4 regions of the Kitasatospora sp. GAS1066B genome follow, and region 1 is predicted to be linked to each of the others. Evidence: riboswitches for the same ligand, from Rfam matches in the RefSeq annotation. Region 1 holds a riboswitch; each other region holds the start of a gene.
The links. A riboswitch is a leader RNA that binds a small molecule or an ion and turns the genes downstream of it on or off. The one in region 1 is predicted to bind cyclic di-AMP.
Positions count from the first base shown of each region.

Region 2: another riboswitch for cyclic di-AMP. It lies ahead of ABH937_RS30605 (LysM peptidoglycan-binding domain-containing protein); the one in region 1 lies ahead of ABH937_RS20360 (NlpC/P60 family protein).
Region 3: another riboswitch for cyclic di-AMP. It lies ahead of ABH937_RS26325 (glycoside hydrolase family 16 protein); the one in region 1 lies ahead of ABH937_RS20360 (NlpC/P60 family protein).
Region 4: another riboswitch for cyclic di-AMP. It lies ahead of ABH937_RS32685 (transglycosylase family protein); the one in region 1 lies ahead of ABH937_RS20360 (NlpC/P60 family protein).

Region 1 covers NZ_JBGCCO010000017.1:97,204-104,357, forward strand. Annotated here, with positions in the region: gene ABH937_RS20350 (hypothetical protein) at 1-861, opposite strand, end outside; gene ABH937_RS20355 (NlpC/P60 family protein) at 882-1,922, opposite strand; gene ABH937_RS20360 (NlpC/P60 family protein) at 2,134-3,267, opposite strand; cyclic di-AMP (ydaO/yuaA leader) riboswitch at 3,274-3,422, opposite strand; gene ABH937_RS20365 (C40 family peptidase) at 3,709-4,746, opposite strand; gene ABH937_RS20370 (NYN domain-containing protein) at 4,912-6,291, opposite strand; gene ABH937_RS20375 (hypothetical protein) at 6,555-6,836, opposite strand; gene ABH937_RS20380 (rhomboid family intramembrane serine protease) at 7,037-7,154, shown strand, end outside.
Region 2 covers NZ_JBGCCO010000034.1:109-7,262, reverse strand. Annotated here, with positions in the region: gene ABH937_RS30615 (SAM-dependent methyltransferase) at 1-86, opposite strand, end outside; gene ABH937_RS30610 (serine hydrolase domain-containing protein) at 326-1,771, shown strand; cyclic di-AMP (ydaO/yuaA leader) riboswitch at 1,997-2,156, shown strand; gene ABH937_RS30605 (LysM peptidoglycan-binding domain-containing protein) at 2,164-3,021, shown strand; gene ABH937_RS30600 (MarR family winged helix-turn-helix transcriptional regulator) at 3,132-3,554, opposite strand; partial or broken gene ABH937_RS30595 (helix-turn-helix domain-containing protein) at 3,718-7,154, shown strand, end outside.
Region 3 covers NZ_JBGCCO010000025.1:96,863-104,016, reverse strand. Annotated here, with positions in the region: gene ABH937_RS26355 (phosphotriesterase) at 1-194, shown strand, start outside; gene ABH937_RS26350 (MoaF N-terminal domain-containing protein) at 281-616, opposite strand; gene ABH937_RS26345 (DUF1059 domain-containing protein) at 806-1,000, shown strand; gene ABH937_RS26340 (class I SAM-dependent methyltransferase) at 1,201-2,259, shown strand; gene ABH937_RS26335 (helix-turn-helix transcriptional regulator) at 2,333-3,082, shown strand; gene ABH937_RS26330 (ribonuclease domain-containing protein) at 3,605-3,997, opposite strand; cyclic di-AMP (ydaO/yuaA leader) riboswitch at 4,243-4,433, shown strand; gene ABH937_RS26325 (glycoside hydrolase family 16 protein) at 4,436-5,650, shown strand; gene ABH937_RS26320 (IclR family transcriptional regulator) at 5,739-6,536, opposite strand; gene aceB (malate synthase A) at 6,731-7,154, shown strand, end outside.
Region 4 covers NZ_JBGCCO010000039.1:57,529-64,682, forward strand. Annotated here, with positions in the region: gene ABH937_RS32665 (pentapeptide repeat-containing protein) at 1-172, opposite strand, end outside; gene amcA (multiple cyclophane-containing RiPP AmcA) at 233-409, opposite strand; gene amcB (cyclophane-forming radical SAM peptide maturase AmcB) at 406-1,536, opposite strand; gene ABH937_RS32680 (helix-turn-helix transcriptional regulator) at 1,751-3,064, shown strand; gene ABH937_RS32685 (transglycosylase family protein) at 3,220-4,386, opposite strand; cyclic di-AMP (ydaO/yuaA leader) riboswitch at 4,394-4,557, opposite strand; gene ABH937_RS32690 (hypothetical protein) at 5,284-6,261, opposite strand; gene ABH937_RS32695 (DUF397 domain-containing protein) at 6,750-6,986, shown strand.

The DNA of each region.
Region 1 (7,154 bases):
GGCGGGCAGCGCGGTCGGCAGCCTGCCGGCCGCCACGTCCGAGGTCAGCTCGGGGGCGATCTGCCGGGCGCTGCGGCCGGTGTTCAGGTACCCGGTGTAGTCGGCCACGCCCTCGGAGAGCCAGAGCGGGGTCCACGGATGGGTGTCGGCCCGGGTGGCGACGTGGGTGGACTCGTGGGTGATCACCACGTGCTTGCCGAACTCGCTGAGCCGGTGGTACGCGTCGGGGTTGACCAGCACCCGGTCGGCGGGCGTGTGCACCGGCGCGCCCGCGGCGGCGACGGTGACCGCGGCTATGTCCGAGTAGCTGCTCGGGTCGACCCCGAGCAGCTGGGTGAACTGGGCCTCGGTGGTCGGCAACTGGAGCACCAGCCGGCCGGCCCACCCGCTGCCCCAGACCGCGCTGACGGCGGGCACCGCCTGGTCCGCGATGGCGGCCAGCTCGGTCAATTGAGCGGCCGCGGCCGGCCCGAGCACCAGGCAGTGCGTCCCGCGCACCGGCGTCGGGTCGCCCAGGTCCCACGGCGCCGCCGGGCTGCCCGGGGCGGCGCCCTCGCCGCTCACCGCTCCGCCGGCCAGGGTGAGCCGCCGGTTCAGCACCGCCGGGTAGTCGTCGAAGCCGGCCAGCCGGTAGGAGAGTTCGGCGGTCACCGTCCGCGCGTCCCAGGAGGTCGGGCGGTAGTCCAGCTGGGCCGGCCGCAGCGCGGCCAGCTCACCGGTGCGCAGCGCCTGGGCGTGCGCGGCCAGCAGCGCCGTCGGCGGGCCGGACGGCGCCGCGACCGCCCGCCCCGGCAGCGCCCGGGGCAACGAGAGCTGGACGAGCCCGCCGGCCGCCAGCAGCAACGCGGTACGCCGGGGCACGCTCGTCCCGTCGTCGGTACTCAGACCCGCACCACCGTCGCCACCGGCATCGCCGCGACGTTCTCGTAGCGCACCCGGGCTCCGGGGTAGGGGGCGTGGATCACCGTGCCACCGCCGACGTACATGCCGACGTGGTGCATGTCGTGAAAGAAGATCACCAGGTCTCCCGGTCGCGCCTCGGCCAGGCTGATCCGCTGCCCCCCGAACGCCTGTGCCTGCGAGGTGCGAGGCAGGCTCACTCCCGCCTGCTGCCAGCTCCAGTACATCAGACCCGAACAGTCGAAACTGCCGGGCCCGGTGGATCCGTACACGTAAGGGGAGCCGAGCTTGCTCAGCGCCGCGGCCACCGCGAGCGCGGCCCGGTCCGAGGCGGGCGGCTGGTTGCCCAGGTCCACCCGCTCGGCGCCGCGGGCGGCCCGCTCGTTCGCCTCCCGGGCGTCCTGCGCGGCCAGCTGGGTCCGCTCGGCGGCGGAGAGGCTGTCGAGCAGCGCCTGGGCGCTCTTCAGCCGCTGCTGGACCTGCTGCTTGCTCTGCGCCAGCGTGCTGCGCACCGTCTCCAGCTCGGCCAGCTTGGCGCTCGCCTCGCTGCGCCGCTGGTCGAGCCGGCGCTGCTGCTCCAGCACCTCGTGCAGCGAGGCGGCCTGCTGCCGGCCCGCCTCGGCCAGGCTGCGCGCCTTGATCAGGTAGCCCGCGGGGTCGCTGGAGAGCATCAGTTGAACGGCCGGGTCCATCCCGCCCGAGCGGTACTCGGCGGCCGCGACGGTGGCCAGCACCGAGCGCATCCGGTTGAGCGTGTCCTGGCCCTGCGCCACCTGCGCTTGCAGGGCGCTGGTCTCGGCCTGCAGGCGCTTGGCGTCCTCCTCCGCCGCGTTGGACTTCTCCGAGGCCTGCTCGGCCTCGGTGTAGAGCTGGTCGACCTGCGCCTTGACGTCGTTCTTGTCCGGCCCGGCCGGTGCGCCCTGGGCGCTGGCCGTCATCGCCAGCGCGGTGGTCGCGGCAGCGGTGACCGCCAGCACCCGGGCGAACCGGCGCGCGGTACCCGACGGGGGTGTAATCGCCATCGTCTGACGACTCCAATCGCCGTGAGAGCTCGGGGAGAGCCCTCGGAGGAGCTGAGGTCCGAGCGCAGACGTTAGCGAGTCGGGACGGATGAGTCCAAACTCCTGCCAATACGAATATTTGATCCACAATCGGACAGCAGAACGGCGAAGGCCCGGTCTCCGCACGGGAGACCGGGCCTGGGTGACGCTTCGCCAGGGGCGTCGGGGGGTGTCAGGGGCGGATGATCGCCTCGACCCCACCCATGTTGGCGACCGACTCGTACTTGACGTTCTCACCGGTGCGCGGCGCGTGGATCATCGTGCCACCACCGACGTACATGCCGACGTGGTCATAGTTGTTGAAGATGAGCAGGTCGCCCGGCTGCGCGTTGGCGATGTTGGTGCCCTCGTTGGTGCCGATCGCGGCCTGCTGCTGGGAGGTGCGCGGCAGCGAGACACCGGCCTGCGCGTAAGCCCACTGCATCAGACCCGAGCAGTCGAACTCGGAGGGACCCGTCGAACCGAAATGGTACGGGTCGCCGAGCCTGCTCTCGGCGGCGGCGATCGCGGCGGCGGCGGCCGAGTTGCCGGTGGTCGGCGCGGCCGGCGGCGTCGTGGTGCTGCCGAGGTCGGTGCGGGACGAGCCGCGCGAGGCGGCGCTCTGCGACTGCGCCGCAGCGGCGGCCTGTGCCTGCGCCTGCGCCTGCTGGGCGGCGGCCTTCGCCTGCGCGTCGGCCTGCGCCTGCTGGGCGGCCATCTGCTGGCGCTGCTGCTCGGTGAGCGTGTTGAGCAGGTTCTGGGCCTGCTGCAGCTTGGCCTGGACGGTGTCCTTGGCGGACTTCAGCTGCTGGGTGGTGGCATCCAACGCGGTGAGCTTGCTCTGCGTCTCGGCCTTGCTCTGGTCGAGCACCGTCTGCTCGCTCCGCAGCTCCTTCAGCGTCTCCGCCTGGGTGGTGTTCAGCTGGTTGAGCGCGCTGGCCTGGCCGAGGAAGCTGTCCGGGTGGGACGAGAGCATCATCTGCACGGTCGGCGATATGCCGTTGTTGGCGTACTGGTCGGCGGCCACCGAGGCCAGCCCCGCCTGCAGGTTGGTCACCTGGTCCTGCTGCCGCGCCACCTGGTCCTGCAGGTCGCCGACCTGCTTCTGCAGCGTCTGCTGCTGGGCCTGGGCGCCGTCGTACTGCTGGGTGGCCTGCTCCGCCTGGTTGTTCAGGTCGTCGACCTGGGACTTGACCTGGTCGAGCGAGGGCGCCGGGTCGGCGTGCGCCGCGCCCTGCGAGGAGAGCGCCACGGCGGTGGCGGCAGCGGCGGTCAGAATCGACGCGCGGGTACGGCCAACGGGCTTGGGACGACGATGGGACGCCACGAATCCTTCTTCCCTCGGACCGCCTACCGGGTGAGCTGACGGGTTCGGGCTGGAAGACTTGCCCTACGACGCCTCACCGGCCCACGGCCGACCTGGCGCCGATTCACCCCGGAGGAACGTGGTTCCCCGGCTCCGGTCCACAGCTCCCCCGCAGGGGTTCCCCGTCGGACAGTCAACTGCCCGTGCTGCTTTCCAGACTCGGCGGTAACCCGCGCCGCCACCCGGGTCGGGTGATCACCATCGCGTGGGTCTGGTTGCCGACCCTAGTAACAAATCTGTGATCCGTTCAAATCCTTGTCAGAAAAACTCGGCAACTTTGACTCTGGGTGCTATGCAGATCACCAACAGGTGATCAAGTAGCGTGCGAACAAGTGTCCCCCGTCACACCTGGCGGGTGACGGGGGATCAGGAGCGCGGCGTGCGCGGCGGAGCGACGGCGGGTCAGACCCGGCGAATGATGTAGGACTCGCCCATCGTGCTGACGCTGGCGATCCGCACCACGTCACCGGTGTGCGGCGCGTGCACCATGTTGCCGCCGCCGATGTACATGCCCACGTGGTGCCGGTCGCCGCCGAAGATCACCAGGTCGCCCGGCTGGGCGTCGGCCAGGCTGGGCACCCCGGTGCCCACCGTGGCCTGCTCCTGCGAGGTGCGCGGCAGCGAGACGCCGGCCTGCTCGTAAGCCCACTGCATCAGACCCGAGCAGTCGAAGGTGGTCTGGCCGGTGGCACCCCAGACGTAGGAGTCGCCCAGGCGGGTGAGCGCCGCCTGCACGGCCTGGCCCGCGTAGCCGGAGGCCGGCGGCAGGTTGAGCGTGCTGAGCTGGGCCCGGGCGCTGCCGCGCGAGGCGGCCGCCTGCTGGGCGGCCAGCTGGGCGCGCTGCGAGGCGCTCAGCGAGTTGAGCAGCTTCTGCGCGGCGGCCAGCTTGGCCTGCACGTCCGACTTGGCCTGGTTCAGCTGCGCGGTGGCCGAATCCAACTGGGCCAGCGTGTCGGCGGCTTCCTTCTTGATCTGGTCGAGGTTGCGCTCCTCGCCCTGCAGCGACTTCAGCGCGTCCGCCTCGGTGCTGGTCGCCACCTGCATGCTGGAGGCCTGGTCAAGATAGGTGCCCGGGTGGGAGTTCAGCATCAGTTGGACCGACGGGTCGATCCCGCCGTCGCGGTACTGCTGCCCGGCCACGGCGGCGAGGCCGCCCTGCAGCTGGGTCACCTGGTCCTGGGTGCGGGCCACCTCGTCCTGCAGCTGGGAAGCCTGCTGGCGCAGCTGGTCACCGCGCTCCTTCGCGCCGTCGTACTGCTCGGCCGCGGCCTCCTGCTGGTTGTTCAGCGCATCGATCTGCGCCTTGACCTGGTCGACCGTGGGCGCCGGGTCGGCCCAGGCCCCGCTCTGCGAGGAGATCGCGACCGCGGTCGCCGCAGCGGCGGTGAGCACGGTGATCCGCGCGCGGCTCGACTGCTTGGGACGGCGGTGGGACGCCAAGGGACTGCTCCTTCTTCTACCGGGTCACCCGATCGGGTGAGTGACCGGAAAAATAGGTTTGACGCCAGACCCTAGTGAACATCAGATCCCTGCGCCACTCCCCCACCCCCACGAACTCACGGTCCAGGCCAGGTGTTCACCGGGTCTTCACCAGCTGAGCGCTGGTCAGCTGCGGGCCAGCCGGTTCAGCAGCAACACCGAGGCGACCGGGCGCGCGCCCGCCTTGCGCACGCCGTCGGCCACCTCCCGGTCGGCCGAGACCACCACCACCGGCCGGCCCTGCGGCTCGGCCCGCACCAGCTGGCGGATCAGCTCGTCCGCGGTCTGCCCGGTCCTGCTGAACCGCACCCGCACCCCGCGCGGTGGCGCCATGATCACCGGCACGTCCAGGTCCTGCCCGTCGAAGACACAGGTCACCTCGGCCTGGGTGCGCTGCGCGAGCATCGCCAGCCCGCCCAGCAGCCGCAGCCGCTGCTGCTCCAACGGCAGCGTCGGGTAACCGGTCTTGGTCACGTTGTAGCCGTCCACCACCAGGTGGACCTGCGGGATCGCCAGCAGCTGGTCGAGCAGCGCCGGGTCGTCCTCGGCCAGCCCGCGCCGGGCCACGTCGTGCGGCGAGGCGGAGCCCGGGACGACCGCGTCCACCAGGTCGGCCGGGTGCAGCTGGGTGACCGGCAGCGCCAGCTCGCGCTGCAGGCCCTGGGCGGACTGCAGCACGGTGTCGAGCAGCAGCCGCAACCGCATGTCCTCCACGCTGCGTCCCTCGCGGGCCGAGCGGCGCCCGGCCTCCAGGGCGGTCTCCAGCTCGGCCACCCGGTGCTTCAGCCGCCGGTTCTCGCTCTCGGCGGCGCCGCGCTCGACGGCGGCGGCAGCGGCGGCGGAGGTCAGTTCGGCCTGCACCTTGCGGGTCTCGGCCTGGGCCCGGCGGGTGTCGCTCTCCAGCCCGCGGAGCTTCTTGCGCAGCGTCTCCAGCTCCTTGCGGGTGCCCTCGGCCTCCGCGCGCTGGCGGTCCAGGTCGGCGCGGGCGGCGGTGCGGGTGGCGGTCAGCTCCTCCTGGAGCTTCTCCACCAGTCGGGCCGCCTCGGCGGCTGCGTCCTCGGCGCCGGCCCGCTCGACCTGCTCGCCGGCCTCGGCGACCAGCCGGGTCCAGCCACGGCTGCGCAACAGGTAGGCGGCGGCGGCCACATCCAGGGGCTCGGCCGCGCCCGGGACCTGGCCCGCCTCCAGTGCCTTCACCAGGTCGGGCTGGCCCAGCCGCAGCCGGTCAGCTATCCGCAGGCGGAAGACCGGCTCGGCCTCCAGGGCGGCGGCCAGCGCGGTGCCGGCGTACTTGGCCCGCCGGGCGGGGGTGAACTTGGCGTACGGGCGCAGCGAGGGCGGCAGGTCGGCGGGCGGCAGGCCGCCGAGCGCGTCGGCGGCCAGGCCCACCACGCGCCGGCGCACACCCTCGGGCAGCGGGCGGTCCAGCTGCTCGGCGGGCTGCTCGTCCTCGACCGACGCCTGGACCGACGACTGGACCGACGCCTCGGCCGACGGCTCGACCACCTGCTCGCCGGCCGGGCCGACGGCTGCGGCCGGGTCCACAGCGCCGTCGGCGGACGTCGCGGACGCGACCGGCTCGCCGGCAGCGGGCAGCGGCCCCTGCGGCTCGGCGGCCTGGCTGGCTGCGTCCATCGCGTCCTCGGCTCCGATCATGATCTGCGCGGTCGCCCGGCCCAGGGCCGTGGCGCCTCGACTCACCACCCGGTGACTCTCACCGCTCGATGCAATTGTCGCGTGCGCGGCGACTGTTTTTCAGCAGCGCCCGCTCAGCCGGCCTGCCCGGCCCCGTCCCCGGCGGGCGCCGCGTCGGGCTCCTCGGCGTCCGGGCGAGCCACCAGCTCGACCTGGTCGACCGCGTTGCACCAGCGGCAGCGGATCGACTCCAGCGTCTCGCTGAGCACCTCGGTCTCCTCCACCTTGGGCTCACCGGCCAGGTCCAGGTGCAGGTACTCGACCACGCGGGAGGACCGGGTCACATCGAACCGGGTCAGGTTGCCGCAGAGCGTGCAGCGCCAACGGGTCTCGGCGGTGGGCACGGGGACGGGCATGAGCGAGGTCCTCTCGGCTGGTACCTGGTCCGGGCCGACGTGCCGGCCAGGTCTCAAGCCTAGGGCCTCCTGCTGAGACGGCGGGCACCGGATACCGGTTCCCACCAGCACCGCGGCCCGCTCGAACGCCTGCTCGCCCGCTCACCCGCTCGCCGTACACCGCGGTGTCACGAGCGCGCCGGCGCGGAATGGATCCGGCCATGGCAGACCAGCGCCACGACGGGCCGACCCCGCTCGTCAGCTATCTCCTGATCGCGCTCAACTGCCTGGTGTTCCTGGCCGGCCCGAGCGGGATCAACCCCGGCTACGGCTCGACCG
Region 2 (7,154 bases), on a different contig from region 1:
CCGAGCCAGTAGTCGTAGATCCGCGCGGGGTGCGGCCGGTCGGTATGAAGATCCGTCAGATAGCTTCCGTGCTCGGACTGCTGCACCGTCTCCCCCTTGCTCCACGCCCGTTCGTGGGCGGCCCGGTGCAGCATAGCGGTCGCGTTCGAATCGGTACGGCGGCGGGTGCGGGCGCAGACGCGAACCGGTACGGCGGCGGGTGCGGGGCGCGGACGCGGTTCGCCGCTCCGATTTAATGCCGGGCCACGCCTGGTGGGCCCGGGTAAGGTCGAGCGATCCGATCCCCGCGCCGACACCCCCGGCCGCCTTGCGAATGCGAGATCAGATGACCGACCCGGCTGCCGAGTTGCCGTACAACGAGCAGCGAGCCGACGAACTGTCACCCCCCGCCCTGCCGGTGCCCGACCTGCTGCCGGAGACCGTGCGGGCGCTGCGACACCGCCTCGCCGTCGGACAGGCCGAGGGCCGCACACCCTCCCTGGTCGGCGCGGTGGTCCGCGACGGGCGGCTGGTGTGGACCGACGCCCGCAGCATGATCGAGGGCCACGCGCCGGACGAGAACGTCCAGTACCGGATCGGCTCCATCTCCAAGACCTTCACGGCCGTCCTGGTCATGCGCCTGCGGGACGAGGGTCTGATCGACCTGGCCGACCCGCTGGAGCAGCACCTGCCCGACACCGCCGCGGGCGGCGCCACGATTCGCCAACTGCTCAGCCACACGGCCGGCCTGGCCGCCGAGACGCCCGGCCCCTGGTGGGAGCGCACCTCCGGCGAGCTACGCCCCGAGCTGGGGCACCTGCTGGAGGACCAGCCGTTCCGGCACTCCGGCGGGGAGCGCTTCCACTACTCCAACCCCGGCTTCGCGCTGCTCGGGGCGCTGGTGGCCAAGATCCGCCGGATGCCCTGGATCGACGCGCTGCGCCAGGAGGTGCTGGAGCCGCTCGGCATGACCCGCACCACCCTGCTGCCCCAGGCCCCGCACGCCGGCGGGTTCGCGGTGCACCCGTGGGCGGACGTGATGCTGCCCGAGCCGCTCACCGACACCGGCCTGATGGCGCCGGCCGGCCAGCTCTGGTCGACCGCCGCCGACCTCGCCCGCTGGGCCGCCTTCCTTGCCGGCGCCACCCCGGGCGGCACCGGCAAGGTGCTCTCCCGCGACACCCTCGCCGAGATGCGCCGGCCCGCCGCCGCGCCGGAGGGCGACTGGAGCTCGAGCTACGGGCTCGGCCTGCAGCTGCTGCGCCAGGACGGACGCCTACTGATCGGCCACGGCGGCTCGATGCCGGGGTTCCTGGCCGGCCTCTGGGTGAGCCCGGCGGACGACGTGGCCGTCGTCACACTGACCAATGCGACGTCGAGTCCCTCGTTCTGGCCGGTGGCCGGCGAGTTGCTCGCGATCGTGGCCGAGCGCGAGCCCCGGTTCCCCGAACCGTGGCGCCCGTTCACCGACGCCGATCCCGAGCTGCTGGCGCTGACCGGCCCCTGGTACTGGGGGCCCACCGCGCTGGCCCTGCAGCTGCGGGCCGACCGCACCCTGGAGCTCAGCTGGCTCGCCACCGGCGCCCGCCGCGCCCGCTTCCGTCCCGAGCCCGACGGTTCCTGGACCGGCCTGGACGGCTACGACGCGGGCGAGTCGCTGCGCGTGGTGCTCGCCGCCGACGGCTCGGTGAGCCACCTCGACCTGGGCACCTTCGTGCTGACCCGCACCCCGTACGACCCGGCCGCGGCCGTGCCGGGCGGGGTCGACCCGCAGGGCTGGCACGCGGGCTGACGGAATCTCAAATCACGCGGAGATAACAACGCCCATTGTGAGGGGAATCACGCGAGGAATCCTCCGCTGGATGCTTGACGTTTTTCTGACTCTCTCCCAGGTCGAACATGAGACACCTCACATTGGCTTGTGATAGGACCTTCGACCTGATTACGGTGCATCTCGTTCGTCTTCACACGAACCCCGCTCCCCGGAACGCCGAATCCTGCCGCCGGACGGAGTGGGCACGTGCATACACAGCACCACGGCAGGGGCGGGGGACCCAAAGGTAAGTCGCCTCACCCGGATTCTCCGGGCGGGGCTTGGGGTGAAGCCGCGCAACTGCGCGGCCGGGCAACTCCAGCCCGAATCCGACAGCTCACCTCGCAGGCGTGGGAGAGGAAACGCTTTTCATGCTGTCCGTCAACGGTCGCTCCAGCCTGCCCAACCGCGCCGCCCTCAAGCGCGCCATCGCCGTCACCGTCCTCGCCGGTGTCGGCGCCGGTCTGCCGCTGATCGCCGCGACCGGCGCCAGCGCGGCGCCGCTCCACCAGGCCGGCTACGGCCACCACCACACCGCCGAGCAGGGTTACGGCTACACCGCCCACCAGGCCGCCGCCCCGCAGGCCGCCGCCGCTCCGGCTGCCGCCCCGCAGGCCGCCCCGGCCCCCGCCGCCGCTCCGGCCGCGCCCGCCGGCTACACCGTGCAGAGCGGCGACTGGCTGTCCAAGATCGCCACCAGCCACAACGTGCAGGGCGGCTGGCAGAAGCTGTACGAGCTGAACAAGTCCACCCTGACCCACGGTCCGGACGCGCTCTACCCCGGCCAGCACCTGGCGCTGGGCGCTGCCCAGACCGCCCCGGCCCAGGCCCCGGCCGCCACCCAGGCCCCGGCTCCGGCCGCGCCGGCCGCCGCGCCGAAGGCCGCTGCCGCGGTCGTCGCCGCCCCGGCTGCCGCGCCCGTCGCCGTGAACGTCAGCAGCCCGAGCTCGCTGCAGGCGCTGGCCGCCTCCATCGTCCCGGCCGACCAGCTGGCCTCGTTCGACCAGATCATCACCCACGAGAGCGGCTGGAACGTCAGCGCCACCAACCCGAGCTCCGGTGCCTACGGTCTGCCGCAGGCGCTGCCCGGCAACAAGATGGCCGCCGCCGGTGCCGACTGGGCGACCAACCCCGCCACCCAGATCAAGTGGGCGCTGCAGTACATGGACACCACCTACGGCAGCCCGAACCAGGCCTGGGCCTTCTGGCAGGTCCACCAGGCGTACTGATCACCCCGTGATCAGCAGCCACAGCTGCAGCCGTAGCTGAACCGGCCGGCCGGTCGACAGGTCCTCGCACCTGACGACCGGCCGGTCGGCTTTTCACGCCGCGGGTCGGATCAGTCCGCGGCGCCGTAGCGGACCAGGTAGCCCGCCAGCCGCGCGACATCGTCGTCCGTCCAGTCGGTGAACCGCTCGGTGAACGACTGCCGCCGCATCTCGTACGCCTCCCGCAGCAGCGCCAGGCCCTGCTCGCTCGGGCGCAGGATCTGACCGCGCTGATCCTCCGGGTCCACCTCGCGACTCAGCAGCCCCAGCTTCTCCAGTGCGCCCACCTGCCGGCTCACCGTCGACTTGTCGAGCAGGAAGTACGCCGCCACGTCCGCCGCCCGGCAGCCGCCGCGCTCGTTCATCAGGTCGAGAATGCTGTAGGTCACCAGCGACAACCCCGGATGCAGCTGCGAGGCCTTGTGCCGGGCGCGGCGCGCGAAGGCGGTCAGCTCGCGCTGGATGGTCTCGATCGATTCGTCCCGACCCGACACGCTCGTCTCTCTTCTCCCGCGCCGGAATCTCCCGCGCCGACCTCTCCGATACTGGTTGCGCAGTACAACATAGCGGCCGACGGTGGTCCGAGGCGCTCATCACAGCCGGTAACCTTTCGTTGACAGATCCGACAGATCCGACAGGCCGTCAGTGGAGTGACAGATGGATCGGCATCCACCGACGGACCCGCCCGTCCGCTCCGCCACCACCTCGCCCCAGGAGTTCGGCGCGGAGCTGCGCCGGCTGCGGACCGCGCGTGGGCTCTCGCTCAGTGCGCTGTCCCGACTCCTGCACTACAGCAAGGGCTATCTCAGCAAGATCGAGAACGGCAGCAAGCCGGCCGGCCCGGACCTGGCCCGCCGCTGCGACCAGCTGCTGGACGCCGACGGCGCTCTGGTCCGGCTCGCCGACCCCGAGCCGGCGCCCGAACGCGCGCCCGGCGGCCTGCCCGCGCCCGCCGCGACGGACCGTGCGCCTACGCTGCCCTGCCCCTATCCCGGCCTGGCCGCCTTCGGTCCGCAGGACGCCCGCTGGTTCGCCGGCCGCGAGAGCGCGCTGACCGCCCTGCTCGATCGCCTGGCCGAGCGCGCCGGCCACGGCCCGCTCGCCCTGGTCGCGCCGTCGGGCGCCGGCAAGTCCTCCCTGCTGCGGGCCGGTCTGCTGCCGGCGCTGCGCCGCGGCGCGCTGCCCACCACTCGCCCCGGGCCCCAGCGGGTGGTGGTCTGTACACCCACCGGCCGGCCGCTGACCGCGCTCCGCCGGGCCCTGGAAGCCGAGCCACCCACCGCCGACAGTCCCCACGCCGAGGCCCTTGTCCCCCGGCCGACCGGCGACGGCGGCGGCAGCGGCCTGGTGCTGGTGGTGGACCAGTTCGAGGAGGTGTTCACCCTCTGCCCGGATCCCGCCGAGCGGCGCGCGTTCATCCAGGCCCTCTGCGAGCTCGCCGCCGATCCGGGGCCCTCCCCCACGCTGGTGGTGCTCGGCGTCCGCGCCGACTTCTGCGGCCGCTGCCTCGAACACCCCGAGCTGGTCCCCGTCTTCACCCGCGGCGTACTCGCCCTCGGCCCGATGACCGCCGCCGAGCTGCACCAGGCGATCACCGGTCCGGCTGCGGAGGCCGATCTGCTGCTGGAACCCGGCCTGGTCGAGGTCCTGCTCCGCGACCTCGGCCTCGCGGGCATCCCGCACCCGGCCGGCTCGCCGGAGGACCCGGCCACCGCGATCGCCGCACCGCTCCAGGCCGGGCTGGCCGGCGTCCTGCCGCTGCTCTCGCACGCGCTCCTCGCCACCTGGCAGCAGCGCGAGGGGCGCACCCTGACCGTCGCGGGCTACCTGCGCACCGGCGGCATCCAGGGCGCGATCGCCGCGACCGCCGAGAACCTCTTCGCCGGCCTGACCGGCGAGGGCCGCCAGACGGCCCGTCAACTGCTGCTCCGCCTGGTCCACGTCGCCGAGGACAGCGAGGCCACCCGCCACCCGGTTCCGCTCGACCAACTCCGCACCCCTGCCGCCGCCCCCGTCCCCAGTCCCGGCGCCGCTGCGGCCCTCGCCAGTGGCTCGACCAGCGGGTCCAGCGCCGGCGACCAGGTCGGCCCCGTTCTCGATGCGTTCGTGCAGGCCCGGTTGCTGACCGTCGACAGCGAGACCGTGCTGATCACCCACGAGGCCCTGATCCGGGCCTGGCCCCGGCTGCGCGGCTGGCTGCACGCGGACCGGGCCGGTCTGCTGGTCCGTCAGCAACTGGCCGAGGCCGCCGCCGAATGGGAGCGCGAGGGCCACGACCCGGCCCTGCTCTATCGGGGGACCAAGCTCGCCGCCGCCTACGAGTACCTGCGCGATCCGCGCCGACGCGCCGAACTGAGCCCGGGCGAGGCCGCTTTCCTGACCACCGGGCACGACCAGGAAGCGGCGCGCGAGCGGACCGTGCGACGCCAGACCCGCCGCCGGCGGCAGTTGCTGGTCACCCTCGCGGTGCTGCTGGTGCTGGCCGTCACCGCGGGTGGCGTCGCCTACCGGCAGCGGGCCGAGGCGTTCGCCGGGCGCCGGACCGCGCTCTCCAAGGCGCTGGCCGCCGAATCGGCCGCGCTGGCGGCCGGCAGACCGGAGGCCTCGATGCTGCTGGCCGACGAGGCCTTCCGCACCGCCCCCACCACGGAGGCCCGCAGCGCGCTGCTCAGCAGCCAGTCCCAGGCCTTCGCCGGTCGGCTCTTCGGACACACCGGGCCGATCAACGCCGTCGCCTTCAGTCCGGACTCGACCCGGCTCGCCACGGCCAGTGCGGACGGCACGCTGAAGGTGTGGCAGGTGACGAGCCGCCAGCTCGACACCACGCTCACCGGACACGGCGGGTCGGTGCGCACGGTCGCGTTCAGTCCCGACGGCCAGACCCTGGCCTCCGGCAGTGCCGACGGCACGGTCCGCCTGTGGGACATGGCGGGCCGCCGGCTGCCGGTCACCCTCTTCGGCAACGGCGGCGGGGTCCGCTCGGTGGCGTTCAGCCCGGACGGCCGGACCCTGGTCTCCGGCGGGGCCGACCGCAACGTCCGGCTCTGGGACACCACCAGCCACACCCTCACCGCCACCCTCACCGGACACACCGACGAGGTCCTCGGCGTCGCCTACAGCCCGGACGGCCGGCTGGTCGCCTCGGCCGCCGCAGATCACACCATCCGCCTCTGGGACACCACCGGCCACACCCTCACCGCCATCCTCACTGGACACAGCGACGAGGTCCTCGGCGTGGCCTTCAGCCCGGACGGGCACGCCCTGGCCTCCGGCTCCGCCGACCGCACCGTCCGACTCTGGGACACCACCAGCCACAGCCTGATCACCACCCTCACCGGACACAGCGACGACGTGAACGGCGTGGTCTACACCGACGGCGGCGCCACCCTGGTGAGCGCGAGCGGCGACGGCACCGTGCGGCTCTGGGACCTGGCCACCCGCCGGATCATCGCCACCCTCTGCGGCCACACCGACTACGTTCAGGGCGTCGCCGTCAGCCCGGACGGCGCGGTGATCGCCGCCGCCGGATTCGACCAGACCGCCGCGCTCTGGCAGTTGGGGGCGTCCGCGCTCACCGTGCACCCGTTCACCGAGATCTGGCAGACCGCCTTCAGCACCGACGGGCGCACCGTCGCGGCCGCCGACGCCGCACATACCGTGCGGCTCTGGGATGTCGCGCGCCACACCCTGGTCGGCACGCTGGACGGCCACAGCGGCTCGGTCTTCGGCATCGCCTTCAGTCCGGACGGCCGGTTGCTCGCCTCGGCGGGAGCCGATCAGACCATCCGACTGTGGGACCTCGCCGCACACGCCCAGGTCGCCGTCCTGACCGGCCATCAGGACTCCGTCTTCGCCGTGGCGTTCAGCCCGGACGGACAGTTGCTCGCCTCGGCCGGCGAGGATCGCACCGTGCGCTTCTGGGACGTCCGAACCCGGCGGCAGGTCGGCGTGCTGACCGGCCACACCGACTTCGTGAACACGGTCGCCTTCAGCCACGACGGGCGGACCCTCGCCTCCGGGAGCGACGATCTGACGGTCCGGCTCTGGGACGTCACCGCCCAGCGCCTGTCGGCCACCTTGACCGGGCACACCGG
Region 3 (7,154 bases), on a different contig from region 1:
GCTACGGCGAGCGCCTGCTGCTCGGCGGGGACACCGTGGTCAGGTCGGCGCGGGCGGCCGACGGTGCGGGCCCGGGGATGCCGTTCCTGCTCATCGGCCTGCGCCCGAGGCTGCACCGCGCGCTGGGCGAGGAGCGGACCGACCTGATCTTCCGGCAGAACCCGGCCCGCGCCTTCGCGGCCGAGTGGCGCTGAGCGGCGGCGGAAGTGGCAATGGCGACGACAGCCGCACGCGGGCTCGGGCGGTCAGACCTGACGGAACATCAGGACTGTCCGGAGCGTCAGGCCACCGGCTGCAGCGTCCCGGTGTGCAGCTCGCCGACCCGGCCGCCCTCGCCCTCGTAGGTCCAGAACACCCGGACCGTCAGCGCCGCCAGATCCATCACGTGGCTGATCGTCATGCCGCTCTGCTCGGTCCAGCTCACGAAGTACACCTCCGGCGCGACCTGCGCGACGTGCAGCGCCACGTCCTCCCACTGGCCCGCCGACTCACCGAGGCCCTCCCAGCGCAGCCGCCGGCCGTCGGCCGAGTAGGCGTTGCGGAAGGTGGCGCCGTTGTCGACCTGGAAGAGGTAGGTCCGGCCGGCGAAGCCGGGCAGGGCAGCGGTCTCGGTCATGCTGGGGGAGGTCCTCTTCTCTGGCGGGTGTCCGGTCCGGAGCCCGGAGGTCGTGCGCCCCCAAAGCTATCCGACCGGCCCGGCGGAGAGACAATGGTTCCGCGACACGCGTGTGCTGCCGCGCGCCGGTCCTCCGGCCAGCGGGTGGCCCGCCGACGGGTGCGGCACGGCGCGGTCGGGAGGTCGATCATGCGCAAGGTCGCCGACTGCCGGGAATTCCCGAGTGAGATGAACTGCACCCTCGCCATCTCCGGCGAGGAGGAAGAGGTCGTGCGGGCCGCCGCCGAGCACGCGGTCTCGGTGCACAGCCACACCGACTCCAAGGAGCTCCGCGACCAGATCCGGTCCGGACTCAAGGACGAGCTGATCCTTCAGCACACCTGACGCCGGATGTACCTGGAACACCTGACACATCTGTCCCACCTGGCACACCGGATGCACCTGGAACACCTGGCACACCGGTTCCATCTGGGGACGGACGGTCAACAGCACACGCCCCGCCCCGGGTCCGTACGGAGAATTCCGTATGGCCCGGAGCGGGCGCCTTCTGCTGGGCTGGGAGGAGCACCGAGGAGGTGGGTCCGATGGCGGTTGACGAGGACAAGGTGATGGAGTTCCTGGGCCGGGTGGTGACCGACGGCGGAGCCGCCGTGGCCGGGTTGTGCACCTCGCTCGGCGACCGGCTCGGCCTGTACACCGCGATGGCCGGCGCCGGGCCGATGACCGCCGCCCAACTCGCCGCGCGCACCGGACTGCACGAGCGCTACCTGCGCGAGTGGCTGGCCGCCCAGGTGGCCGGTGAGTACGTGAGCTACGACCGGGACACCGACAGCTACCTGCTGCCCGACGAGCACGCGGCCGTGCTGGCCGATCCGACCGCGCCCACCTACGCGGCCGGGTTCTTCACGATGATGCAGGCGCTCTACGGCACCGAGGACCTGCTGATGGACGCGTTCCGCACCGGACAGGGGGTGGGCTGGGAGGAGCACAGCGACGCCCTGTTCGCCGGCACCGCCAAGTTCTTCCGCCCCGGTTACGCGGGCTCCCTGGTCGCCGACTGGATCCCCGCCATGAACGGCACCGAGCGCAGGCTGATGGCGGGTGCCGAGGTCGCCGACGTGGGCTGCGGGTACGGCTGGTCCACCATGCTGATGGCCAAGGCCTACCCGGCCTCGCGCTTCCACGGCTTCGACTTCCACCAGCCCTCGATCGACCGCGCCCGGGAGCTCGCGACGGAGCAGGGCCTGGCCGACCGGGTCAGCTTCGAGGTGGCCGGCGCGCAGGACTTCCCCGGTGACGGCTACGACCTGATCACCTTCTTCGACTGCCTGCACGACATGGGCGACCCCGGCGCCGCGCTGCACCACGCCGAGCGGGCGCTGGCCACCGACGGCGCCTGCATGATCGTCGAGCCGAACGCCTCGGCGGAGGTCGAGGAGAACATCAATCCGGTCGGCCGCGCCCTGGTCTCCGCCTCGGTGGCCATCTGCCTGCCCTCCGCCCTCGCCCAGCACGGGCCGCAGGCGATGGGCAACCACGCCGGTGAGGAGGCCATGCGCCACCTCGCCGACGACGCCGGCCTGCACCACTGGAAGCTGGCCGCCGAGAGCCCGGTCAACCGGGTCTACGCCGCCGCCCGGTAGCGCAGTCCCGCTCCGGCCGGGTTTGTCGGGACCCGGCTTGACCCGGCCTCCGCCACGGGAGCACGCTCGTTGCGTGACACCGTCCGGAGAGGCCGGGCTGCGGCGGATCTGCGCCGTGATCGACCTGCTGCTCGACGCCGTCGACGAGGAGACCCTCCTGCCGGCGCTGTTCCCCGTGCTGCTCCGCGCGGTTCCGGGCGACAGCCTCACCTGGTCCACCCGCACCCCCAGCGGGCGCCATCCGGTCACCCTGCCCGGCGCGCTCTTCACCCCGCAGGCGATGGCGGACTTCTTCCGGTACGCCCCCGAGGACGCGCTGTTCCGGCACACCAACAGCGGCAGCGGCGTCCCGCTGCGCCGCTCCGACCTGATGTCCCGCACCGAGTACCACCGTCTGGGCACCTATGGTGCGACGCTCGGTCCGATCGGCGCCGAGTACCAGTTGGCGATGGCCTTCCCGGCCGGCTGGGCACCCGGTGGCGGCCGTCGCACCGTCGCACTGATCGTCAACCGGACCGGCAGCGACTTCCCCGACGCCGACCTGGACTCAGCCGTGCTGCTCCGCACCCGGCTGACCCACGCCCTGGACCGCCTGGCGCCGCCTGTCGCGGCGCCGCCGGTCGACCTCACCGCCCGCGAGGCGGACGTCCTCGACCTGCTGGCCCGAGGCATGACGGACGTGCAGATCGGGCACCGGCTCGCCGTCTCCGCCCGCACCGTGGACAAGCACCTGGAGCACGCCTACGCCAAGCTGCGGGTGCACAGCCGGGTGGCGGCCGCCGCGGTGTGGCGGGACGTGAGCCGCGGCATTGAGCGGGCCTGACCGCGGCATTGAGCGGACCTGACCGCGGTGGCACCATGGAGGTGAAGGGGTGCCGAAGGAGACGAACTTCGGCGACCGCGGCCGCCACATCCACCCGGAGGAGACGAACCCCGGGGCCCGACGGCGACCGCGCGTGATCCGGCATCCGGGCGCCGGCTCCGTGGAGCCCGAGGGGTATGGCGATCAAGCGACTCCGCGGTGTACCTGGGATCGCGTTCACAGCGTTTTCGACACCATGAACGGCACGCCCCCAGGGGTGGGGACGTGTTCACCTCATCAGTGAGCCCCGCCGGGCACGGCGGACGCCCACCGGGCCCCGCGCGCGACGCGTCGCCGATCCCCGACCGTGCCGACCGTGTCGCTCGACCAGGCACGACCGATCCCCGACCCCGCGCAGGACGGCCACCTCACCACTTATCTGCCCTAGGCACCCACTGGCCCGCGGTCTCGCGAACCGCGGGCCAGTGCGCTACCCGTTCCGGGTGGCCGTGCGGGCCTCACGCAGCGGTGGGCCCTGCTACCTCAGCAAGTGGTGTCGATCAGGTAGAACGACACGTAGTGGTCCGAGGTGTAGTAGTCCGAGCCGTCCTCGCCCGTGATGATCCGGCGGGTGCCGCGGGTCGGGGCGCCCGGGGTGATGACCGTGTACTCCTGGTAGTAGCCGTTCGGCTCGCTGGGCAGGACGCCCTCGCGGTTCTGGAAGGTCTCGCCGTCCTGGGAGTACGGGAAGGGGCCGCCCTGGGCGATCAGGTTGAGGGTGTCGTCGGCCTGGCTGGGCAGGGCGGTCTGGCAGATGTTGCCGCTGACGTCCGCGTGGGCGGCGGAGGCGAACATGGCGGTGGGGGCCAGGGTGAGCAGGCCGACGGTGACGACGGACGCGGTACGCGACTTCAACGCGCGTAGAAGAGTCTGCATGGACAGCAGTTTGAGGGGGCGTCAGGAAGCCTGGGAAGGTGCTGGGAGGGGGCTGAGAGAGTCTTCATGTGCATGTAACTAGCGCGCGGGGCAGGCGCCAGGTGTGCGTCGCTTTCGATGCGCGGGGTGGCCGGTGTGACTCGTGTGACATTGATGATGATCATGTCATCTGCCTACTCTGCAGGCTGCTCGCCACGCAGCGGCGGGCCCAGTCCCGGGACGCCTAGTCCTGCCTGCCCGGGGTCGGAACCAGAGCACCGCACCAGGCAGGAGCGGGGGACCCAGGTAGTACTGCCGTGTCCCCGCTCGCCTGCGTACCGCCAGGCCGGGTGAGGGTGCGGCTCGGGGTGAGGCCGACCGGCAGTCGCCGACTCGGCCGGGCCATCTTGCGGTCCGAACCCGACAGCTCACCTCGTAGGCGTCGCAAGAGGAACCTCCGTGATCCCTTCCGCCACCCCTGCGCGCCTCGGCATCCTCGCCGGTGCGCTCGGCCTGCTCGCCGTCCCGATGGTCGGCCAGGCGAACGCCCTCAGCTGGTACCCGTCGACGAGCGCCGCGCCCACCGTGACCCAGGACCGGCTGACCCCGGCCACCGCCACCACCGGCGCGGCGACCACCGCCGCCCTGACGCTGCACGCCAGCTCCTGCTTCACCGCGAAGACGGTGGGCGTGGGCGTGCGGGACGCCGCCGGCAACAACCTGGACTTCCCCGGGAACCTCAGCAACCAGCAGATCTGCCCGAGCGGGCTGTCGCTGACCACCGCCGCGCGGACCTTCGCGGGTGGGACGTACACCATGTTCGGCTTCTACCAGGACCAGGCCGGTGCCTGGCACAACCTGGCGTCGCAGACCCTGACGGTCTCGGCCGGCGGCGGCAGCACCCCGGCGCCGACCCCCGCACCCGCGCCGACCCCCACGCCGACCCCCGCCCCCGCCCCGACTCCGGCGCCCGCCCCCAGCAGCTCGCCCGTCCCCGGCAAGTCGCTGACCTGGTCCGACGAGTTCAACGGCGCGCTCGACAGCACGAAGTGGAACGACAGCTCCACCACCTCGTACAAGTACGGCAACCACAACCCGGACGACAACAAGCTCGACTGGATCGACCCGTCCGGCGTCTCGGTCGCGGGCGGCGTGGCCACCTTCACCGCGCAGCCGTCCAGCCACACCCTGGAGAACGGCAAGCAGGCCTGGACCACCGGTCTGCTCACCACCGAGGGCAGCGGGCAGGGCTTCAAGGTCAAGACCGGTGACTACGCCGAGGCCCGGGTCCAGATGCCGTCCGCGCCCGGTGCCTGGCCCGCGCTGTGGACCTGGTCGAACGGCGGCAGCGAGATCGACTCCTTCGAGTACCACCCGGACAACCCGAACCTGCTTGAGCTGACCAACCACGTCAACTTCGCGCAGAAGTACTACACCGACGCGAACGCCGTGAAGCCGGGCCAGTGGGTGACCATCGGCACCTACTACGGCGCCAACTCCGTCGACTACTACGTCAACGGCGTCAAGGTCTTCTCCGACAACACCGGCGTCGGCGCCAACTGGTCGGCCTACCTGATCCTCAACCTGTCGATCAGCGCCGGCCAGTACCACCCGGCCCCGAGCGGCTCCGCGCCGATCAGCTTCGCCGCGGACTACGTGCGGGTGTACCGCTGACAATTGACGCACCGTCAGATGGCGTGCCGTCATGACCGTGGCCCGGATCCGCTCCTGGATCCGGGCCACGGTCATGACGGGCGAAGGATCAGGGCGCCAGCACGCCGCCCAGCCGCTGCGCGATCTGCCGCATGACCGGCACCAGCGCCGTCGAAGCGATCTGCTCCTCCAGGGCCCGGATCCGCGCCTCCGGGCCGGAGACCGAGAGTGCGGTCGGCGTCGGGGCGCCCGGCACCGCGACGGCGATGCAGCGCACGCCGATCTCCTGCTCCTGGTCGTCCACCACGTAGCCGGCCTCCCGGGCGGTGACGAGCTGGGCGAGCAGGGCGTCGGGATCGGTGACGGTGAACTCGGTGTGCGCGGGCAGGGGTTGGGTGCCGAGCACGGCGCGGGCCTCGTCCTCGGTGAGCTGGGCGAGCAGCGCCTTGCCGACGCCGGTGCAGTGCGGCTGCACCCGGCGGCCGACCTCGGTGAACATCCGCATCGAGCGGCGCGACTGCACCTGGCCGACGTAGACCACCTCGCCGCCCTCCAGGACGGCCAGGTTCGCGGTCTCGCCGGTGGCCTCCATCAGTTCGGCCAGGTAGGGGCGGGCCCAGCTGCCGAGCAGCCGGCCCGCGGTCTCGCCGAGCCGGATCAGCCGCGGCCCCAGGGTGTAGCGCCGCGCGGTGTCCTGGCGGACGTAGCCCTGCTGTGCGAGGGTACGAACCAATCGGTGGATGGTCGGCATCGGGAGGCCCGAGGTGGTGGACAGCTCGCTGAGGGTCGCGACGCCGCCCGAGTCGGCTAGTGCTTCCAGGAGTTGGAAGGCGCGATCGACCGACTGCACGCCGCCCGCGGCGGCGCGCTCGGATCCGGTCGAAGCTGCGGCGGGGGTGCTTGCCACCGGCGTTCCCTTTGCTGTCGGGGGAGGAGTAGAGTCCCAGCGATCTACCTCAACAAACCGTTGAAATTCTGTATCGCGGAAACTAGTGTCCACCTTACAGAATCGAACTCGCCAGTAGGTGGGTCAGATCAGATGAGGGAAGCCCCTACCGGAGCTCCCTACACAGGTTCTACCGTTCAAGGAGTGTCCTGCCCATGGCTGCAGACCAGGGACCCGTCGGTACTTCCGCCGCTCCGGTCGTCACTGTCGCCGGTCCGCGCGTCCCCCGTGCGGAGGAGGTGCTCACGCCCGAGGCGGTCGCGTTCGTCGTGGGCCTCCATCGGACCTTCGAGAGCCGCCGGCAGGAACTCCTCGCCCGACGCCACACCCGTCGGGCCGAGATCGCCAAGGCCGGGACCCTCGACTTCCTGCCCGAGACCGCCGAGATCCGCGCTGCGGACTGGCAGGTCGCCCCGGCCCCCCGGGCGCTGCAGGACCGCCGAGTGGAGATCACCGGCCCGACCGACCGCAAGATGGTGATCAACGCGCTCAACTCCGGCGCGAAGGTCTGGCTGGCCGACTTCGAGGACGCCACCTCGCCCACCTGGCAGTCGGTGGTCTCCGGGCAGGTCAACCTGA
Region 4 (7,154 bases), on a different contig from region 1:
GGCCGGTGATGAGGCGGGCCCGGGCGAGGTCGAGGTCGCGGAGGTCGGCGTCGGCGTACCGGAACTCCTGGACGGAGCCTCGTCCGCTCTCCAGCGTGGTGACGTTGGTGAGGTAGCCGTCGGCGAGGTTGGGCAGGGTGACGCTGACGCGGCCGAAGGTGCGGCTGTCCATGGTGTCTCGCTCTCGAAAGCGGGCCCGGCCCGCCAATTCATCCACGGGCCTGCGACAGGTCTACTTGCTGCTCTTGTTCCAGTTGTCCCAGGTCGGCCGGTTGTCGAACGACGACGACGTGTTGTCCCACGTGGGCCGGTTGTCGAACTTGCCCACCGCGGGCTCGACCTCCAGGACGCCCACGAGATCGGTGATCACGCTGGCCTGGGCGGTTTCCAGTAGTTCGAGGAGGGTCATGCGGCTTGCTCCTTGCGGACGGTATCGGACAGAGCGATGAGAAGGGCCTGCTTCGACACGCGGCAGTGGTTCGTTTCGGTGCTGTCGAAGCAGCCGTTCTCGAAGAAGCGATTGCCGGCCTGCGCGCCCCGGCAGAATCCGAAGAACTCGCAGGTGGCCTCGCAGTTGTCGAGGCCGGTCAGGAACTCGTCCACGTAGCGCAGCCGGTGCGCGTCCGTCAGCATGGCGCCGATGGACCGCTCCAGGACGTTTCCGGCGCGGAAGTCCTGGTACCCGGGGGCGGTGACGCCCGCCAGCTCGGGGGAGAGGAGGACCACCTCCCCGGCGGAGGAGACAGCGGGTATCGGGTCGATCAGCACGTCCCGCCAACCGTTCCCGGCCCGGAGCGCACGCAGGTAGCCGCCCAGCCGGTCCACTTCCCGGACCCTCAGCTCTGGGTGCGCGCGGGTCCAGGTGATGGTCCGGCGCCAGAATTCGACGGCTTCTTCGAGCACGGGGGTCTGCCTGGTGGTGCTGGCACCCTCGGACTCCTCGATGTTGAAGCCGACCGTGTGGCAGCCGAGTTCGGCGAAGAAGTCCAGCAGCTCCTCCGGCCGGCTGATGCCGTCCGCGGTGACGACCGCGATCACCGAGAAGCCGATGCCGGCGTCACGCAGGCGACGGATACCCCGTATGCTCCGGCTGAACGCGGGCTTCCCGGTGCGATCGACCCGATCGCAGTTGAGCGCGGCGGGGCCGTCGACGCTCACCCCGATCCGGAACTCCCGGTCGGCGAAGAAGTCGCACCAGGCGTCCGTGACCAGCGTGGCGTTCGTCTGCACGTAATGGTGCAGCGCTCCGGTCCGCCTCAGCTCCTCGAACGGCTCGACCAGTTCGACGAAGCGGCGGACCCCGAGGGCCATCGGCTCCCCGGCGTGCCAGACGATCTCCAGCGGCGACGACGGGTCGGCGAACTCGGAGACCGAGCGGGCTACCGCCTCGGCGACGGCGAGCGGCATGGGCGACCGCCGCTCCTTGTCCGGGAGGTAGCAGTACCGGCAGGCCAGGTTGCAGAAGCCGTCGGGCTGGACGACAACTGTTCGCGGCCGAGACGCGATGCGGCGGTGGTAGCGGATGGTGTGTGCCATGGAACCCTCCGTCAATAGGTAACGTGGGCCGAGGCCGGTGACCGCAGCTCGCCGTTTCATGAGCGGACTCCTTCCGCTTCGTGCGGGAACTTGTCGACGCATGATGAGTACAGCCCAACTGCTCGTAGTCGGACAGGCGTTGCCTGTCGTCCCGGTGTAGTCCCGCTCTCGCGCGCAGTAAGCTGCCGGTCACTGTGGATGATGGGATTGGCCCGTGGACGATCCGATCCGGCACCCCCTCACATACGTGCGTGTCCAGCGCGAGCTGACGTTGGAAGACCTGGCGCGGCTGTGCCGCCAGGCCGCCGCCAAGCGTGGGCTCCGCTCGGGGATCGATCGACAGCGAGTCTGGAAGTGGGAGAACTACCAGGCTGGGCCGAGCTCGGAGTCTGAACTGCTGCTCGCCGATGCCCTGGACGTCCCGGTCGAGGACGTCGAGATGTTCGGCTGGCCGGACTGGCTGCCCGGGCACGATGTCCCGTTGCCGCTGGGTTCCGCGTATACCGTTCAAACACTTCGAGAGGCCCAGAGAACCGCGATGGACCGTCGTAACTTCATGACCTTCAGCGCCATCTCGCTGGCTGGCCTCGCAGCCCAGTGGGCGCTGGTCGAACCGGACCACCTCACCACCGCCTTGGGCGGTAGGAGCGTCGATGGCGAGCTGGTCGACTGGCTGGAGTCCACCAGTACGCGACTGACGACGCTTCCGACCGAGCAACGCCAGCACACCGCGAAACTGATGGATGCTCACCTCGCCACGGTCACCAACCTGATTGCCGACGGCCGCTACAGTGAGCGCACCGGCAAGCGACTGCACCTTCTCGCCGCATCCCTGGCGACCACCTGCGGCTGGCATCGCTTCGACCAGGGTCACCACTCAGCCGCAGGCCGCCTGTGGTCGGCGTCCCTGCACAGCGCACACGCTGCCGGCGACCGCGATTTCGGAGCCGGCGTCCTGTCCGACTTCGCCTACCAGTCCAACTGGCTCGGCCGGCCGAACATCTCCGTGGACCTCCTCGGCAACGCGCTCTCCCGCACCGAGCACCCTACGGCCCGCTCCCTGCTCCTCCTGCGCAGGGCCAGGGCTCATGCCGCGCTTGGCGAGCGCTCGGACTGCTACCGCGACCTGTCCGCCGCCGAGACCGAGCTGTCGACCACAGCCGCCGACCCCGCCCCCAGCTGGTGTGTGTGGATGAGCCCCGCAGACCTCACCGTCGACTCCGGCCAGTGCATGCTCGACCTTGGCCGATCTGACCTCGCCAAGGCCCGGATCACCGAGGGCATGTCGCTGCTGCCCCGCTCCCGGGACAAGACGCGCGGGATCTTCCTGACCTACGAGGCACGGAGCCATCTTCAGTCCGGCGAGGTCGAGCGTGCCCTCGCCGTCACCAACGAATCCCTTGATCTCGCCACCCGCATCGGTGCCGAGCGGTGTGTGACCTTGGTCCGCGAACTCGCACCGGCCTTCAGGCGCTACCAGCAGGTCGAGGGCGTCCCGGAGTTCTTGGAACGTCTCCGCGTCAGCTGATCGATCAGCGGGGGACCTCGGCATGCCCGAGCACGGCCGAAGGCCGCCTCCCTTCGGGGAGGCGGCCTTCAGGCTGCCCTGCGGTTGCGATCGGAGAGTGCCGATCGGCACGTGCCCGTCAGGACGCGTTCTTCACCACGCGTCCGTCAGGTCGTTCAGACCCGGCCGGCGAAGTCCGGGGCGTAGTTGCTGATGGTCTCGTACTTCACGCCCGCGCTCGGGTTGGCGGCCTCGACGAACTGGCCGTTGCCCACGTAGATGGCGACGTGGTAGACGCCCGAGTCCTGGCCGTTGTTCGACCAGAACAGCAGGTCGCCCGGCTGCAGGCTGTTCATCGACACCGGGGTGCTGGCGGCGGCCTGGTCGGCGGCGACGCGGGGGATGGAGATCCCGGCCTTCGCCATCGCGGCCTGGGTCAGGCCGGAGCAGTCCCAGCCGCCGTTGCCGGTGCCGCCGTAGATGTAGGCCTGGCCGACCTGGGACTCGGCGAAGCTGATCGCGGCGGCCATCGAGCCGGTCGCGGCCGGCGCGCTGGTGGCGGCGGTGGTCTGGGCGGTGACCGCCGGGGCCGGGGCGGGCGCCGGGGTGCTGGCGGGGGCCTGGGTGGCCGGGGCGGCCTGGGTGCCGAGCGACAGGTGCTCGCCCGGGTACAGGAGGTCCGGACCCTGGGTCAGGACCGACTTGTTGAGGTCGTAGAGCTTCTGCCAGCCACCGTCCACGTGGTGGGTGTTGGCGATGGTGGAGAGCCAGTCACCGGCCTTCACGGTGTAGCTCTGGTCGCCCTGGGAGTGGTTCCAGTGGCCCCAGTTGCCGTGGTCCGAGCCGCCCTGGTGCGAGCCGCTGCTCTGCGCCGGGGCGCTCGGGGCGGGGGTGCTGGGGGCCGGGGCGCTGGTGGTGGCCGCGGAGGAGCTGGTCGAGCCGCCGGGGTTGATGGCCGGGGCGGGGCCGCCCGCGGTCAGGCCGGCCTGGATCGAGCAGACGGGCCAGGCGCCGGGGCCCTGGTCGGCCAGCACCTTCTCGGCGACGGCGATCTGCTGGTCCTTGGTGGCCTGGTTGGCCTGGGCCGCGTACTGGGTGCCGCCGTAGGCGGCCCAGGTGGAGGCGCTGAACTGGAGGCCGCCGTAGTAGCCGTTGCCGGTGTTGATGCTCCAGTCGCCGGTGCTCTCGCACTGGGCGACCTTGTCCCAGGTGGAGACCGGCGCCGCGTTGGCGGTGGTGGCGGTGATGCACGGCAGGGTCAGACCGAGGCCGAGCAGACCGGTGGCCGCGATCACCCGACGGGCGTTACGGGACGGACGGGTCGTGCCGGAAGTGGGCAGCATGAAGACGCGATCCTCTCCTACGCCTGCGAGGTGAGCTGTCGGATTCGGGCTGGAGTTGCCCGGCCGCGCGCTGCGCGGCTTCACCCCTAGCCCCGGGCACCTGGTCCGAAGACCGGCGCCGGAGCGGCTTACCTGGTTCCCCCGCTCCTGCCGTGGTTGCGTTTTCGCGCTGCCAGCGCGGCCGGTGGCAGGACTAGGCGTCCGGTTGCGCTGGGTCCGTGTGACCACGAACGGGGAGCACGTTAGACAGAGATAAGTTGAAACCGCAAACAGCTGTGACGGCCGTCACAGGCACTTCACGGGAGCTTCAAGATCGCTCCGGCGGCACAACTGAGGGGGCGTCGGAGGAGTGGTCCGGGCGTGGTGCGCAACTGACGCCTGGGGTTCGGGAGATGGCGCTCCTTCAGGGCGCGCGGTGCTGATGGTCCGTCCGCTTTCCGGGTGTGGAGATCTCTTGGGGATCTTGGAAATTCGTCTTGCGGGAACGGCTCGGGGCAGGACCAAAGTCTCATCCGGCGCAGCGCGGCGTGACTGGCCGACATCAACCGAATGTCCGTTTTGCACCTTCTGTCACTCCGTCAGGTCGCCACCGCGAACCGCCTGCTGCCGCCCCCTCGGGAGTCGCGCCGAGCGCCCCGCACCGCCGCCGGGCCGTCACCTGCCGGTCGCCTGGGCGTTGCCGGGGAGGTGGCCCGTCCGGCCGCGAGCCCGCCCGCCCTTTCCGGGCCGTGAGGGAGGCCTCAGGGGCCGTTCTCGCCGCCCCGGGCCCGGACCCGGCCGCCCCGGTGCCGTGGCCGGACATGCCGCCGGCCCTGCCCCCAGCGCTCGCGCCGGGGGCAGGGCCAGGGCCTTGTCCGCTATCTGGTGTTGTCTCGTGCTGACTCGCCGTCTAGCGGGTCACTCGCCCGCAGCGGCCTGGTCGTCCGGGGCCTCCTCGACGGGAGCCTCCTCGACCGCCGGGACCGGCAGCGCGGCCAGGTACGCCGAGGCGACCAGCTGACCGATCGTCGGGTAGGCGCCCAGCACGGCCGCGCTCTCGCAACCGGTCTCCGCGGCGGCGGCGAGCAGCAACTGCTCGTCGGCCTCCGGGCCGATCACCAGCGGGGCCAGCGCCGGCCGCTGCGAGCCGGTGGCCCGCAGGTGGTCGACCGCGTCGGCCACCGAGCCCGGCACGTCCAGCGCGGCGGAGACCACCGGCACCGCCAGGCGGGCGGCGAGCAGCACGCCGGTGATGCCGGCGGCGTCGGCGGCGGCCTGGCCGCCGGTGGTGATCAGCACCACGCCGTCGGCGGCGGTGGTGATGGCGAAGAGCCGGGCGCGGTCGGCGCGGGCCAGGCCGGCCTCGGAGAGGCGCACGTGCACGGCCTCCGCCAGCAGCGGGTGCGGGCCGAGCGCGTCGGTCAGCAGGGCGCCGGTCTCGGTGGCCAGCGCGTGCAGGTCCATCAGGTAGTCGTGCGGGCCGGGCAGTAGCGGCACCAGCACCGGCGCGGGTCGTCCGGCCGCCAGCGCCCAGGAGATCAGCTCCTCGACCGTCGCGGTCGGCCGGGTCGTCGGCGCCGCCGCCCCCTGCTCATCGGCGCCCGGCTCCCGCAGATCCGGGGCCGGCTCGCTGTCGGTCGGGTCCTGCTCCGCCGCCGGGGCGGTGCGCAGCCAGCCGGCCGCCACCTCGATGCCCGGCTGCTCGAAGCGGATCATCGAGACCAGTTCGTCCACCAGCGCCACCGCGGCCGGGCCGGCCTCGGCCGGGACGGCGAGCACGAGCGCCGGCGCGCCGATCGGCACCTCGGGCCTTTCGGGCCGACGGTGGCGCCCCCGCGCGCGGGAGCCTGGCGTGCGGACGGGCAGTGGTGCGCCCGGGATGGCTGCAGTGCTCATGCCGGAGATCGTAGGACATGCGCGCCATCGCCCCGCATCCGGCCAGGCACTCCAACACGTCCTGGTGGGAGAGCGGATTCGACACCGGCGGGCCCCCAATCCGGACAAGTCGCGTGAAAACCCTCAGCCCTTGGTGCGAATGTGACGGAGTGTGAGGAATTGGCTGCGAAGTTGATCATTTGTGGCGGGTGTCAATGGTCGAACCGGTCAGGCTGGCCGGCCGGTTTGCCGACGCCGGGTTACGGATCATTGAGCGATTTGCCAACAGATGTCCGATTCGGTGGACCTGACAAGGCCTCCAGGGCTCGGTTTGGTCACCTGTCGTACAGGCTTCTGCACGCGCAAAATCACATGCCGATGCACGTGCATTAGCGTTATTATTACGACTAGTAAGGCACCAGCCCTGCCCGTACGAGCCGGAGGCGGCCGGCGGCCGAAGCGGTCGGGCGCCGAGTAGTACGAGCACTCCAGGCTCTTGGGAGATTTCTATGCACCACACGTACAACGGCATGGCGGCTGCGGACCTCGACGGTGTGGTCTGGCAGAAGAGTCGGCACAGCAACTCCAAGGGGAACTGCGTGGAGTTCGCCGCCCTCCCCGACGGTGCGGTCGCGATGCGCAACTCGCGCTTCCCGGACGGTCCGGCGCTCATCTACACGCGTGACGAGATCGAGGCGATGCTGCTCGGTGTCAAGGACGGGGAGTTCGACCACCTGGTGGCCTGAGGGCCCGGCTGGTCCGGTGACACGAAAACACGCCGTCGTGGGGGTCCGTGCCGCGGCGGCGTTCGACGTGTCCGGGCCGGTGCGGTGGCTCGTGCGGTGCCGGCTGTTCAGCGAACGGCATGGGCGGCGTGGCTGGCATGGACGGCGTGGCCGGCACGCCAGGGAACA